Regions from separate parts of the Mediterraneibacter sp. 210702-DFI.5.30 genome, predicted to be linked through region 2. Evidence: predicted binding sites of a transcription regulator. Region 2 holds the regulator's gene; each other region holds the start of a gene.
The links. The regulator HrcA, encoded in region 2, represses chaperone genes, less so after heat shock. The targets are predictions, from matches to a motif close to TGTTAGCACTCNNNNNNNNNGAGTGCTAACA.
Positions count from the first base shown of each region.

Region 1: htpG (molecular chaperone HtpG) is a predicted target of HrcA. The motif match lies at 2,780-2,810, and genes of this name have one in related genera.
Region 3: clpB (ATP-dependent chaperone ClpB) is a predicted target of HrcA. The motif match lies at 2,066-2,096, and genes of this name have one in related genera.

Region 1 is NZ_JAJCME010000007.1:77,914-83,234, reverse strand. It holds gene LI126_RS09135 (DUF5721 family protein) at 1-429, shown strand, start outside; gene htpG (molecular chaperone HtpG) at 571-2,625, opposite strand; gene LI126_RS09125 (peptidylprolyl isomerase) at 2,841-3,359, opposite strand; gene LI126_RS09120 (ABC transporter ATP-binding protein) at 3,646-4,758, shown strand; gene LI126_RS09115 (PucR family transcriptional regulator) at 4,855-5,321, shown strand, end outside.
Region 2 is NZ_JAJCME010000002.1:102,549-107,869, reverse strand. It holds gene LI126_RS02435 (glutamate-5-semialdehyde dehydrogenase) at 1-888, shown strand, start outside; gene hrcA (heat-inducible transcriptional repressor HrcA) at 1,237-2,286, shown strand; gene grpE (nucleotide exchange factor GrpE) at 2,320-2,973, shown strand; gene dnaK (molecular chaperone DnaK) at 3,022-4,893, shown strand; gene dnaJ (molecular chaperone DnaJ) at 5,043-5,321, shown strand, end outside.
Region 3 is NZ_JAJCME010000002.1:303,083-308,403, forward strand. It holds gene clpB (ATP-dependent chaperone ClpB) at 1-2,000, opposite strand, end outside; gene LI126_RS03425 (glycoside hydrolase family 172 protein) at 2,189-3,274, opposite strand; gene LI126_RS03430 (carbohydrate ABC transporter permease) at 3,290-4,129, opposite strand; gene LI126_RS03435 (carbohydrate ABC transporter permease) at 4,153-5,028, opposite strand; gene LI126_RS03440 (ABC transporter substrate-binding protein) at 5,069-5,321, opposite strand, start outside.

The sequences.
Region 1 (5,321 bases), on a different contig from region 2:
GAGACATTTGACAATTTCTCTTTTATTGAAGGAGAGATTATTACGTTTAATACCTTTCGGATTGACGGGTATATGCAGAAAGATTTCTTTGATTCTGAAGAAGAGATTCCGGAATATTCTCTTTGGAAAAATCTGCGTGAATTTTGTTTTTCCTTAATTAAGGGAAAGAAAACACCGCTCGGTTTTCATTTTATCTTCAGCCTGAATTCAAAGAATATTTCCCGTCTGATTGAACAGAAAGAACTGGGACTTAATCCTGCTGACGTGCAGGGACTCTATTTGAATATACGTTACGATGGAACTCATCTCACCTGCGTAACCGGAACTTCCTTCAAGAGTTTTATGATGGATAAGACCCTGGAACGCGAATGGGATGAGATGGTAAAGAAGTTCTTTTTAAAAAAAGAGATTGAATTTGAGTTGATGTAAATTTAAAAATCTATTAGCGATGTGCGCCGCAAGGCGCACATAATAACAGCCGCCTCACGGTCAAATAATCGTGAAGCGGCTGAACTTATTACCATAAATGATGAGAAACTCATAGAACATGTTTCTCATCATTTTACTTTATTATTTTGTCAGAAGCATCATAATATCATTGCTTCTCTTAACGAATGCTGTCATCTCTTCCGGACTTAATGGCTTATGAGCAAGCATTGCAAGGTCATACAGCTGTTTGCAGATGATTGACACGTTCTCGCTGTCTTTGTTCGTTACAAGGAACTGAACAAGTGGATGGTTAGCATTGAGTACCAGTGTTGCCTGGCTTCCGAACATGGATGCATCCATGCCGCCCATACCATACATCTTCATCATCTCCTGCATTCTTCTGTTTTCCTCAGAAAGAACTGCCATAGATGCTACATTCTCATCTTTGAGCTTTTCAACTTTAACATCAAGCTTCTCATTGCCAAGCTCTTTGCGGAAGATTTCAACAAGGCTGTCTGTTGTCTTCTGGAATTCTTCCTTCTCATCTTCTGCAACTTCATCCTTCAGAGAATCATGTACATCTGCATCAATTCTCAAGAACTGAACTTCCTGATGTTTCTGCTCAAGGTATGTGATAAATGCAGAATCAATGTTATGTGTCAGAATGATCGCATCCTGTCCCTGGGCCTTGAACATGTTGATGTACTGGCTCTGCTGCACTTCATCTGTTACATAGAAGATTCTTGTCTTCTCTTCTTCCTTCGCATCTGCGTCCTTAGACTCTTCTGCGTCTGTTTTTGTTTCTTCTGCCTTAGCTTCCTCTGTCTTGGCTGCATCAGCTTCTTCGCCTTTGGCTTCTTTGATGATATCTTCGAGAGTCATGTATTTATGATCAAGATTCTTGTAAAGCATAGAATTCTTCATCTTCTCACCGAATTTCTCATCCTTCAGGCAGCCGAACTTGATGAATGGACTGATGTCATCCCAATATTTCTCATAGTTCTCACGGTCTGTCTTGAACATTCCATTCAGCTTGTCAGCAACCTTCTTGGAAATGTAATCAGCAACTTTATTTACAAATCCGTCGTTCTGCAGTGCACTACGTGATACGTTCAACGGCAGATCTGGACAGTCGATCACTCCCTTAAGTACCATAAGGAACTCTGGGATTACTTCTTTAATATTATCTGCGATAAATACCTGGTTATTGTAAAGTTTAATCTTTCCTTCGATGGAATCATACTCTGTATTGATCTTCGGGAAATAAAGGATTCCCTTTAAGTTAAACGGATAATCCATGTTCAGGTGGATCCAGAACAGTGGCTCTTTGTAATCCATGAACACCTTGCGGTAAAAATCAATATAGTCATCCTTTGTGCACTCACTTGGATTCTTTGTCCAAAGTGGGTGTGTATCACTGATAGATACCGGACGTCTTACAATCTTCGCTTTCTGCTTCGGCTCGCCCTCTTCGCCTTCCTTTGGTTCCTCTGTAATATGCTCTACTACAGTATCTGTATCAAGAACATCTGCCTCATCGATTGTATCGTACTCCGGCTCTGCATTTGCCTTGGAGAGGAAGATCTCTACCGGCATGAAAGAACAATATCTCTCAAGCACTTCTCTTGCACGGTACTCGTTTGCAAATTCAAGACTATCCTCATTCAGGAACAGTGTGATCTCACTTCCAACTGTTGTCTTATTTCCTTCCTGCATCTCATACTCTGTACCGCCCTGACTTGCCCAGTGTACCGGCTTTGCGCCTTCTTTATAAGAAAGAGTATCAATCTGAACTTCGTCTGCTACCATGAATGCAGAATAGAATCCAAGTCCGAAGTGTCCAATCATCTCATCGTCTGTTGTCTTATCTTTATATTTCTCAAGGAACTGTGTTGCACCTGAAAATGCGATCTGAGTGATATACTCCTCTACTTCTTCTGCTGTCATACCAAGTCCGTTATCGATAAACTTCATTGTCTTCTCTTCTGGATTGACAATTACTTCAATCTTCGGTTTATAATCTTCCGGGAGTTCATATTCTCCCATCATGTCCAGCTTTTTCAACTTAGTGATCGCATCACATCCGTTGGATACGAGTTCACGTACAAAGATATCATGATCGGAATAAACCCATTTCTTGATAATAGGAAAAATGTTTTCGCTGTCAATTGATAAAGTACCTTTTTTAACTGCCATTTTACTGCACTCCTTTTTATTTATAATCTATCCGTAACTGCTCAGTTACGTTTCTTTTAATATCGGCTGTCAATCAGCTTTTTCGCTGATATCGATAGTATATTTGCCTGCCTAATGGACATTCTAGTACAGCAAAATTTAAAAGTCAATAGAAAATTAGCACTCCTTTCAAAAGAGTGCTAATAATTTCGTTAAAAGTATAAAGTTTTTATGAACTATACTGTTTCCGGCTCCGGATAATCCTCTCCAAATGTCTCAACAGTAACTTTCTTCATTACCTGTTTCTCCAGCGGACGATCACTGTAGTCTGTTGCTGTCTCAGCAATCTTATTCACTACATCCATTCCTTCTGTGATCTTACCAAATGCAGCATAAGCTCCGTCAAGATGTGGTGCTTTCTTATGCATAATGAAGAACTGGCTTCCTGCTGAATCCGGATGCATTGCACGTGCCATAGAAAGAACTCCTGCATCATGTACAAGGTTGTTCTCTACACCGTTCTGCGCGAACTCACCTTTGATTGAGTATCCCGGGCCACCCATTCCTGTTCCGTCCGGATCTCCGCCCTGGATCATGAATCCGCTGATCACGCGGTGGAAGATTACTCCGTCATAGAAGCCTTTTTTTACAAGTGATACAAAGTTGTTCACTGTGTTCGGTGCTACTTCCGGATACAGTTCTGCTTTCATGATATCGCCATTTTCCATCTCAAATGTAACTACTGGATTTGCCATGTTTAATTCCTCTTTTCTTCTATAATAATCGTTCGCAGTTTTCTATACACTGTGAATAGTCTTATTGTAGCGGATTTATTTCATAACTTCAACCATCATTCTTCTTCATATGGTTGAAATGTACACTTTCCCCTCCTTTTTTTAGTCACTCGTGACATTGTTGATTTTCGTGCCTAACGCTATACTAAGTACATAAGTTAAACAAACCAAAATCAACTACCAATTAAAAAACAAAACCAAATTTAGTCAAACAAGTAAAAAATAATCATTTAAGGAGGCACTTATAATGGCAAGTTTATCTCTTCAGGGAATTCAGAAAATTTATCCTAACGGATTTCACGCAGTAAAAGATTTCAATCTTGAAATCGCTGACAAGGAGTTCATCATCTTCGTAGGACCATCAGGATGTGGTAAATCTACAACACTTCGTATGATCGCTGGTCTGGAGGATATCTCTGGCGGTACACTTAAGATCGATGGAAAAGTAATGAACGATGTAGAGCCAAAGGATCGTGATATTGCAATGGTATTCCAGAACTACGCTCTGTATCCACATATGACAGTATATGATAACATGGCTTTCGGACTGAAACTTCGTAAAGTTCCGAAAGATGAGATTGATAAGAAGGTTCGTGAGGCTGCCAAGATCCTTGATCTTGAGAAACTGCTCGACCGTAAACCGAAGGCCCTTTCCGGTGGACAGAGACAGCGTGTTGCTATGGGACGTGCTATCGTTCGTAATCCTAAGGTATTCCTTATGGATGAGCCACTTTCCAACCTGGATGCTAAACTGAGAGTTCAGATGCGTATCGAGATTTCCAAGCTTCATGAGAATCTGGGTGCTACAATCATCTACGTAACACATGACCAGACAGAAGCTATGACACTTGGAACAAGAATCGTTGTTATGAAAGACGGAGTTGTCCAGCAGGTAGATACACCACAGGCACTTTACAATACACCATGCAACCTGTTCGTAGCAGGATTCATCGGATCACCTCAGATGAACTTCATGGATGCAAAATGTACAATTAAGGGAAATGATGTTACTCTTACAGTTGGAAAACATGTTCTTAAGGTACCGGCTTCTAAGAAGCAGGCACTGATCGATGGCGGATACGATGGAAAGACAGTTGTTCTTGGTATTCGTCCGGAAGATGTACATGATTCACAGGCGTTCATCAGCAACTCTCCTGACAGCGTAATTGAGTCTACAATCAAAGTTTACGAGCTGCTTGGAGCAGAAGTATTCCTGTACTTCGATGTTGAGGGAACTCAGATGACAGCACGTGTTAACCCACGTACAACACTCAGAACTGGAGATCATGCTGTATTTGCACTTGATATGGAAAAAATTCATCTCTTTGACAAAGACACAGAGTTGACTATTACAAACTAATCCTTTACAATTAAACTAAACACGGAGGGGGCTGTACTTTTCTCGGAAGGTGCAGCCTTTCTTCCATCTATTATTATTTTATTTACGGAGATTACTATGGCTAATACATCCGAACTTGAAAAAGGACTCAATGAATTAAAACGTTTGACCGGAATCACACTTACAGTGACTGCCGAAGATTCTGAACAGGAGCAGATGGCCCTGGAACAGATTCGCTGTCTCTGCCTTGCCTACCGGGAAAAATATAATAAAAATGATTTTCTTATGGGACTGATGACCGGTGGTGTTCCTTCCTATGATGTACAGCAGCGTGCCGCACGGCTCCACATTGCACCGGAAGAGGAGCGAATCCTCTTTCTGATTGAAATGAAAGAACCTGACGAGATTGTTGCAGAGATCCTTAAAAATCTGTTTCCTTCTCAAACAAAAGCTTATATTGTTCCTGTTTCAAAAGAGCGACTGGCTGTATTATATCCATTTCATGAGACAAAGGATTCCAAAGATTCTGCTGATGAATATGCAAGACATCTGGCTCATGCGATTGTTGATACACTGAATGCGGA
Region 2 (5,321 bases):
TATGAATCCAGACCGAATGTGACAGCAGATGCATTCGGACTTTGCTTCAAGACTGGAAATGCGGTAATTCTTCGCGGAGGAAGTGATGCGATCCATTCCAATCGGGCAATTACCCGTGTAATCAAGGAAGGACTCCGCAAAGAGAAGTTATCTCAGGATCTCATCCTTCTTGTGGAAGATACAAGCAGAGAAGTTGTAAATGAGATGATGAAGATGCATGGCTGGATCGACGTCCTGATCCCAAGAGGCGGAGCGGGACTCATTGCAAATGTTGTCGCAAACAGTACGGTTCCGGTAATTGAGACAGGAACCGGAAATTGTCATGTATATGTTGATGAGACAGCAGACATTAAGATGGCAACAGATATTATTGAAAATGCAAAGACACAGCGCCTTGGTGTGTGTAATGCATGTGAATCACTTGTGATTCATTCCAAGATAGCAGATGCAGCTTTGCCGAAGATTGTAACAAGACTGAAGGAACATGGTGTAGAGATACGTGGAGATGAGAGAGCACAGGCAATCAGTTCAGAGATTATTCCGGCAACAGAAGAAGACTGGGGAACAGAGTACCTGGATGCAATTATTTCTGTAAAGATTGTTGATTCCATCGATGAGGCAATCACACATATCAATACATACAATACAGGACATTCTGAATCCATTATTACAAAGGATTACGACAATGCATTGAGATTCCAGGATGAGATCGATGCGGCAGCGGTTTATGTAAATGCATCAACAAGATTTACAGATGGATTCGAATTCGGATTCGGTGCAGAGATCGGAATCAGCACACAGAAGCTTCATGCAAGAGGCCCGATGGGACTCGAAGCATTGACAACAACAAAGTATATTATCTTCGGAAACGGACAGATCAGGGGATAGTATAGATAGCAGGTTTTAAAATCCAGGTCAATTAGTGTAAGTTAAATAAACTTGTCTTTGACCTGGATTTTATGTATCATAATTCAAGTCAACTTATGATTTGGCTATAAGCTTGCCTGGAATTCACAAAATTACAATCCAAGTCAACAATATTTCTATAAAATCACATTTCCTCCCCCAAAAAGCATCCTATTAATAAAATAAGAAGAAAATAAAAAACTTATAAAAATAACAATCAGTGTTGACAAACAGAAATCGAGGTGCTATCTTAGTATCTGTAAGGTGTTAGCACTCAAAAACAAAGAGTGCTAATAACAAACAAAGATGAACAGAAAGGGGAACACAGAGATGTCTGTAGAAGCTGAATTAAGTGAAAGAAAACTTACGATATTGAAAGCCATCATACAGAATTATCTGGAGACTGGCGAACCGGTCGGATCACGAACCCTTTCAAAATACACAGATTTGAAATTAAGTTCCGCAACGATAAGGAATGAGATGGCAGATCTGGAAGATCTTGGTTACATCTTCCAGCCACACACATCGGCAGGAAGAATTCCATCAGATAAGGGATATCGCTTTTATGTAGATCTTCTGATGGAGAATAAGGAGCAGGAGATCAGCAGACGTGAGGATGCACTTCTTGAGAAGACCGATAAGGTCGAGAAGGTACTCCAGCAGGCAGCAAAGGTTCTTGCTTCGAACACCAATTATGCAACGATGGTTTCCGCACCGGTCAACAGCCGGAACACATTGAAGTTCATTCAGCTATCACAGGTGGATGAAGAACAGATCGTAGCAGTCATCGTACTTGGTGGTAATGTGATCAAGAATAAGATCATTGAAGTTGGAGAAACCTTAAGTAACGAGAATCTGTTGAAGCTGAATATGCTTCTGAACACGACACTGAATGGATTATCCATTGATCAGATTACATTAGGTCTGATTGCCAGATTGAAAGAACAGGCTGGTATCCACAGCGAGGTTGTCGGTCATGTACTGGATGCAGTGGCAGAGATCATTCATGTAGATAATGACATGGAGATCTACACAAGCGGCGCAACGAATATTTTCAAATATCCGGAGCTTAGTGATAAGCAGAGCGCACAGGAGATCATCAGTGCATTTGAAGAGAAACAGCAGCTGGCAGATCTGGTGACAGAGACACTGGCAAGTGAGGAGAACAACGGCATACAGGTTTATATCGGAGATGAAACTCCGGTTAAGACCATGAAAGACTGCAGTGTTGTTACCGCCACATATGAGCTGGGAGAAGGTATGAAAGGAACGATTGGAATCATCGGTCCGAAGAGAATGGATTATGAACATGTCATGAAGACGCTGAAAACGCTGCAAAGTGAGTTGGATGCGATTTATAATAAAGAACCCAAAGAGTAATAATAGGAAGGTAGAAAGCTGGTGACAGAGAACATGAGCAAAGAAGATATGGTAAAAGAAGCTGTTGAAGAGGCAAAAGCAAAGGCTGCAAAAGAGCAGGCAGAAGCTGAAGAGACAGTAGAAACAGAAGATGCCCAGGGAGTTGAGGCTGAAGCGAAAGAAGCAACAGAGGAAGCAACTGAGACTGAAGGAGATTCAGAAGCAGCATCAGAAGGTAAGAAAAAGTTCTTCGGAAAGAAAGAGAAGAAGGACAAGAAAGACGAGAAGATCGAGGAACTCACAGACCGCGTTACTCGTCAGATGGCAGAGTTTGATAACTTCCGCAAGAGATCTGAGAAGGAGAAATCCCAGATGTACGAGATCGGAGCGAAAGATATCATAGAAAAGATTCTTCCGGTTGTAGACAACTTCGAGCGTGGACTTGGTTCCGTACCGGAGGAGGAGAAGAATGCTCCGTTCGTAGAAGGAATGGAGAAGATCTACAAACAGCTTATGACTACACTGGAATCCGTTGGAGTAAAACCAATCGAGGCAGTTGGTCAGGAATTCAATCCGGATTTCCACAACGCAGTGATGCATGTAGAAGATGAGGGACTCGGTGAGAACATCATCGCAGAAGAATTCCAGAAAGGTTACATGTACCGTGAAAGTGTTGTAAGACACAGCATGGTAAAAGTAGCAAACTAATTTGATTTTTAACAAGATTCAGAGATTAGATAGAGGAGGAAATTTATCATGGGAAAAATTATTGGTATTGACCTTGGTACAACAAACAGCTGTGTAGCCGTTATGGAAGGTGGACAGCCAACAGTTATCGCGAATACAGAAGGCGCAAGAACAACACCGTCTGTTGTAGCATTTACAAAGACAGGAGAGCGTCTCGTAGGTGAACCTGCAAAACGTCAGGCTGTAACAAACGCAGCAAGAACAATCTCATCCATCAAAAGAGAGATGGGAACAGATTATAAAGTAGATATTGACGATAAGAAATATTCTCCACAGGAGATTTCTGCAATGATCCTTCAGAAACTGAAAGCAGACGCAGAAGGATACCTTGGTGAGAAAGTAACAGAAGCTGTTATCACAGTTCCGGCTTACTTCAACGATGCTCAGCGTCAGGCTACAAAAGATGCAGGTAAGATCGCAGGACTTGATGTAAAACGTATCATCAACGAGCCTACAGCAGCTGCACTTGCTTATGGTCTTGACAACGAGAAAGAGCAGAAGATTATGGTTTACGACCTTGGTGGTGGTACATTCGACGTATCTGTTATCGAGATTGGTGATGGAGTTATCGAAGTACTTTCAACAGCCGGTAACAACAGACTTGGTGGAGATGACTTCGACCAGAAGATCACAGATTACATGCTTGCAGACTTCAAGGCAAAAGAAGGCGTAGATCTTTCTGCAGATAAGATGGCTCTTCAGAGATTAAGAGAAGCTGCAGAGAAAGCAAAGAAAGAGCTTTCAAGTGCAACAACAACAAATATTAACCTTCCGTTCATCACAGCAACAGCTGAAGGACCGAAGCATTTCGATATGAACCTTACAAGAGCTAAATTCGACGAGCTGACAAGAGACCTCGTAGAAAAGACTCAGGAACCGGTAAGACGTGCACTTTCTGACGCAGGAATCACAGCTTCCGAGCTTGGACAGGTACTTCTCGTTGGTGGATCAACACGTATTCCGGCTGTTCAGGAAGAAGTTAAGAGACTGACAGGCAAAGAGCCTAGCAAATCCCTTAACCCAGATGAGTGTGTAGCACTTGGTGCTTCCGTACAGGGTGGTAAACTTGCAGGAGATGCAGGCGCAGGAGACATCCTTCTTCTTGATGTAACTCCACTGTCACTGTCTATCGAGACAATGGGTGGTGTAGCTACAAGACTGATCGAGAGAAATACAACAATCCCGACAAAGAAGAGCCAGATCTTCTCAACAGCAGCAGATAACCAGACAGCTGTAGATATCAACGTTGTACAGGGTGAGAGACAGTTCGCAAGAGACAACAAGTCCCTCGGACAGTTCAGACTTGATGGAATCCCGCCGGCTCCACGTGGAATCCCGCAGATCGAAGTTACATTCGATATCGATGCAAATGGTATCGTAAATGTATCTGCTAAGGATCTTGGAACAGGTAAAGAGCAGCATATTACAATCACAGCAGGTTCTAATATGTCTGATGACGATATCGATAAAGCTGTAAAAGAAGCAGCTGAATTCGAGGCTCAGGATAAGAAACGTAAAGAAGCAATCGATACAAGAAACGAAGCAGACGCTATGGTATTCCAGACAGAGAAGGCAATCAAAGAGGTTGGCGACAAAGTCGATGCTACAGAGAAGGCAGCTGTAGAGGCAGACGTTCAGGCACTGAAAGATATCCTTGCAAAATCTGCTCCGGAGAACACAACAGAAGAGCAGGTAGCAGAGATCAAAGCTGCGAAGGAAAAACTGATGGAGAGCGCACAGAAACTGTTCACAAAGATGTATGAGCAGGCAGGTGCTGCAGCAGGTGCAGGTGCACAGGCTGGTCCTACACCAGAAGCTGGTCCGGCTCCGGATGGTTTCCAGGGTGATGATGTTGTAGACGGAGACTACAAAGAAGTCTAAAATATAGAAAAGATGCCGGTAAGACAGAAGAGAAACAGGCAGCAGGGCATCAGATAAATGAAGCATGAAGAGAAATTCTACGGAGCTTTGTAGCTTCGTAGAATTTCTTGAGGTTAAGAAAGAGATACAGAAAGGTTAGTATTTGTGTTATGGCAGAGGCAAAGAGAGATTATTATGAGGTGCTCGGCGTAAGCAAAGATGCAGATGATGCTACAATCAAGAAAGCATACCGTCAGCTTGCGAAGAAGTACCATCCAGATATGAATCCGGGGGATAAAGAAGCAGAAATAAAGTTTAAAGAGGCTTCCGAAGCCTATGCCGTTCTGAGTGACGCTGACAAACGTCGTCAGTATGATCAGTTCGGCCACGCTGCATTTGATGGTGGTGCCGGCGGCGGAGCAGGTGGATTCGGTGGCGGATTTAATTTC
Region 3 (5,321 bases), 200 kb from region 2:
CTGACTGCTTCTGTCAGCTGTCCGCCTTCATCGTATCCAACATATCCCGGAGGAGCTCCGATCAGTCTGGACACGGAATATTTCTCCATGTACTCACTCATATCGATACGAACCATGTTGTTCTCATCATCAAACAGGCTCTGGGCAAGTGCCTTTGCAAGTTCTGTCTTACCTACACCTGTAGGTCCAAGGAACAGGAAGGAACCGATCGGTTTTGTCGGATCTTTGATACCTGCTTTGGAACGGATAATTGCTTCCGTTACAAGCTCAACACCTTCATCCTGACCGATGACACGCTTATGCAGTTCATCTGCAAGGTGAAGAGTTTTGTTTCTCTCGCTCTCGTTCAGTTTTGCAACCGGGATACCTGTCCATCTGGAAACGATCTTTGCGATCTCATCGTCTGTAACAGATTCATGCACAAGTGAAAGATCTTTTGCTTTTACCTTCGCTTCTTCCTCTTCCAGTTGTTTCTGCAACTGTGGAAGACGTCCATACTGGAGCTCTGCTGCCTTATTCAGATCGTACTCTCTCTGAGCTTTCTGAATCTCCTTGTTCACATGCTCGATCTGCTCACGGATCTTCTGCACATGCTCTACGGAATTCTTCTCATTCTCCCACTGTACTTTCTTACTTGCATACTGCGCTTTCAGTTCTGCCAGTTCTTCCTGCAAATGTTCCAGGCGCTCTTTACTTAAGCGATCTTCCTCTTTCTTAAGTGCAGACTCTTCAATCTCCATCTGCATCACACGACGGCGAAGCTCATCAAGCTCTGTCGGCATAGAATCAAGTTCTGTTTTGATCAATGCACACGCCTCGTCCACAAGGTCGATTGCTTTATCCGGCAGGAAACGATCAGAAATATATCTGTTCGAAAGTGTAACTGCCGCAACAAGCGCACTGTCAGTAATCTTAACACCATGGAATACTTCATATCTCTCTTTGAGTCCTCTCAGGATAGAGATTGCATCCTCAACGGTTGGCTCATCTACCAGAACCGGCTGGAAACGACGCTCCAATGCAGCATCCTTCTCAATATACTGACGATACTCATCCAGTGTTGTTGCACCGATACAATGCAGTTCACCTCTGGCAAGCATAGGCTTAAGCATATTTCCTGCATCCATCGCACCGTCTGTTTTACCGGCTCCGACGATCGTATGAAGTTCATCGATAAAAAGAATGATCTTTCCGTCACTGTTCTTCACTTCTTCCAGAACGGCTTTCAGACGCTCCTCGAATTCACCACGATACTTCGCTCCTGCTACCAGTGCTCCCATATCCAGCGAAAAGATTGTCTTATCTTTCAGGCCTTCCGGTACATCTCCGCTGACGATTCGCTGTGCAAGTCCTTCTACAACCGCAGTTTTACCTACACCAGGTTCACCGATCAGCACCGGGTTATTCTTTGTCTTACGGGACAGGATACGAATCACATTACGGATCTCTTCATCACGTCCGATGACCGGATCCAGTTTCTGATCTCTTGCTTTCTCAACAAGATCCTGACCGTATTTATTCAATGTATCATAAGTTGCTTCCGGATTGTCAGAAGTAACTCTCTGATTTCCTCTTACTGTTGACAGCGCATGGAGGAACCCCTCTCTGCTAATGCCATATTCACGGAAAATCTGCTTCAACTCACGGCTTGCATACTTCAGCATTGCAAGAAACAGATGCTCAACAGAGACATACTCATCTCCCATCTGCTTTGCTTCATCTTCTGCATGGATCAGCACATTATTCAAGTCCTGACCGACATAAGCCTGACCTCCCTGTACCTTCGGTCTCTTGCCGATTGCCTGCTCGATACTGTTAATAAAGAGCTGGCCCTGAATGTTCATCTTCTCAAATAATTTTAAAATCAGACTGTCATCCTGTGTCAGCAGCGCATACAGCAAATGCTCCTGCGCCAGTTCCTGATTCCCGTTATCCGCAGCAATCTTCTCACAGTTCTGAACTGCCTGTAATGAATTCTGTGTAAATTTATTGATATTCATGGTCTTTCCCTCCTTTGAACCACAAATTTGCTTTTCCTGTGTTCTATTAGGAATATAGCACGTATTGTTAGCACTGTAAAGGGTTGAGTGCTAATTCTTTTCTAAAAATTTTGTGAAGTCCTTATTTCATGGGCTTCACAAAATTTTAAATTTACAATTACACTCAATTTGTAATGATTTAGACCATTCTATCTTGGCCATCTCTCTTTTTTATTCATTAATGGTTTAAAAGCCTGATGCGGTTCACTCTGATACCAATATGCTACACTGGCAACATCATCCTGTCTTTCAAATAGTCCTTTATAACATACACCGATCTGCTGGATAGTAACTTTTAAATTTTCTTCAAAGCAAATCGGATCCATCAGATGCCATCTATAAAATCCTCTCATTGGCGGACAATCATCATTATGATATGGATTATGCACCAGTTCATCGTGTGCTGAATAATACGGATATCCTAAAAATGGAGAATTATAAGTCTGTTCTACCGTCTTTCCGTTTACCTGGTGAGCAAAACTCCATGACCCGCCAAAATAGTCCTCTGTTCCCGTGCCACATATTGTAGGATATTCTTCATCTCCGTCAATATAAAATTTAACTTCGCCTTCTCCCCACCAGTATCTTTCAAGTGTTGTCAGAGCAAGATATGTACCAATATAATGGCCTTTTCCTTTCACATTATCCAAAATAACATAATCCTTTGCCAGTTCTGTTATTCTTTGACGTCTCCACTGTGCATGAAAATAAGCTGTATCTTCTGGTAACTCATCATACAAACAATAGTCTACCTGATAAAAGAAATCAGGAATTGGATTATCATGTTGATTTTCTAAAGTAATTCTTGCTTTTTTACGAAATGGCATTTGAAAATAGCTATTAAAACCTCTGTTTGGAATTACGGATATTGGCATAGATGTAACAAGACATTCTCTTGCAAAACCACAGCAGAAGAAATCACCTAAAGGACTTTCAACCGATGGAACTTCCTCATCATCCCAGTACATGCGGAGTACTAAATCACGGAGTACATAACAATCCGCATCTGATGTTTTATTATTAACCGTAATCCATATATGCTGAATAATACCCGGTCCATCCATTTCAGCTAATACTACCGTTTCATTCGGCATAATATTTTTCAAGCACGGACTACCTTTTCTTGAAGGGCCAAGATGACTTGCTGCAATTCCACCCTTTCCTTTTTCTCCAGTTGGATTTTCAGCATTTATAGCTCTCGATCTTCCATTTCTTAATCTGAAAATATCTGACATTATTCACACCTCCACTTATTGCTTAACGCCGCCAGCCATAACACCTTCCATGATCTGCTTCTCAAAAATAAGTACGAAAATAACTATTGGCAGCAGGATAATACATCCAACTGTACTTATCAAATCCCATGGCATACTATATGATGTCTCCCTTGGAATAGTTGTAATAGCAACACTTAATACTTCTATTTTTTGTGCAAAAAACAATGGAGTGAATAAATCATTAAGGCAATTTATAAAATTAATGATTAATATTGTTGCAATAGCCGGTTTCATTAAAGGCAACGTGATATAAAACAGTTTCTGAAACATATTCGCTCCATCTATTTCTGCTGCTTCATCTAATGAAATAGGAATTTCACTTAAGAAATTACCTAAAATCAACATAGTAAATGGAATCAATGCACTTGTATACATGATGATCAAGCCAGGAAATGTATCAACTAATCCAAATCTTTTCATCAGATCATATAACGGTCTTGCTGTTACAATTCCCGGAATTAAAGCAGATGCCACTATCGCTGCATATACAAGTGTAAGTCCTTTTCCTGAATAACGAGTAAATGCATAAGCTGCCATTAAGCAGATAACTGTTGATAAGATTAACGAACATACAGTAATAATTGCTGTATTTAAAATCTTCTCACCCAAATTCATCTGCGTGAAAATTCTAATATAATTATCCAGTGTAGGATGTTTTGGCAGATAGTGAATCGGTGAACTAAACAGCTCAGAAGCAGGTGAAATAGATGATGTAAAAATCCAAAGTAATGGAAGTAAAATAATAAAAGCAACTATTAAAATCAAGCCCCATTTGAATATCGGTGCCAAAACTTTTTTTGTTTTTGGTTTCATTGTCAACCTCTCCCTTCTATATTTTAATCAAACTTTTTGATTGCTCTAAGCTGTATAAAACTTAAAATTGTCATAACAATAAACAGGCAGACAGCTATTGCAGACGCATATCCGAGATTCAAATTAGTAAAAGCCTCCTGCATAATTCGATATGCTAACAAAGATGTTGAATCCCCTGGACCTCCTGATGTCATAGCATATACTAAGTCAAAACTTGTCAATCGCCACATTGTAAAGAAAATAGAAAGGCTCAGTATTGTCTTCATTATATTTGGCAGTGTAATTGAGAAAAAAGCTCGTACCGGTCCTGCTCCATCGATTTTTGCTGCCTCATAAATATCTGCTGATAAAAACTGTAATGCGGCAAGCACCAAAATTGCAAAGAAAGGTAAGTCCTTCCATAAATCAACTGCAATAACTGCTCCTTGAGCTGAATTTGCATGCACAAGCCAATCATAATGAAAATCCGGTACAAATCTTCTAATCAAATCATTGATTAATCCATATTGATCATTAAACGCCCATCTTGCAGCAAGTCCCGCTACTACCATGGGCATTGCCCATGGTATAAGTACTATTGTACGCAGGAATTTTTTACCTTTGATCTTCATATTTAACATTAATGCAAGAATCACACCTAATACTAAATGGAAAAACATTGATACAACCGTAAATTTCACAGTAAATCCGATAGAAGATAATAATTTTTGATCTTCAAATATTCTAAGATAATTTTCTAATCCTATAAATTGAAAGTTATTGCCTTTTAATAAACTCATATCATAAGTACTGTTTATAAAGGTCATGATAATTGGATAGAGCGTAGTAAATGCTCTTACAATCACTACCGGAAGTACCAGAAGCCATGCAATCCACAATCCTTTTGTCTTCTTTTTCATTGTCCTTACCTCCCGTAAAACACGTAAAACAATATATTAATTATTTGACTACATATGTATCAACTGCCTTTTGTGCTTTTTCACAAAATGAGTCTAATGTTAACTCGTCAGATACATACTGCTGGAATAAAGATCCCATCTCACTAATAAACTCCATCGCCTGCGGTGCCATAGGACGTGCAAGAAGTTCTGTATTGTCCACGTACTCTTTTATTTCATCTAAACCAGGCAAATCCATTGCTGCTAATTCATCACTTTCCAACACGTCTGTTCTTGCCGGAAGTCTGGATGTC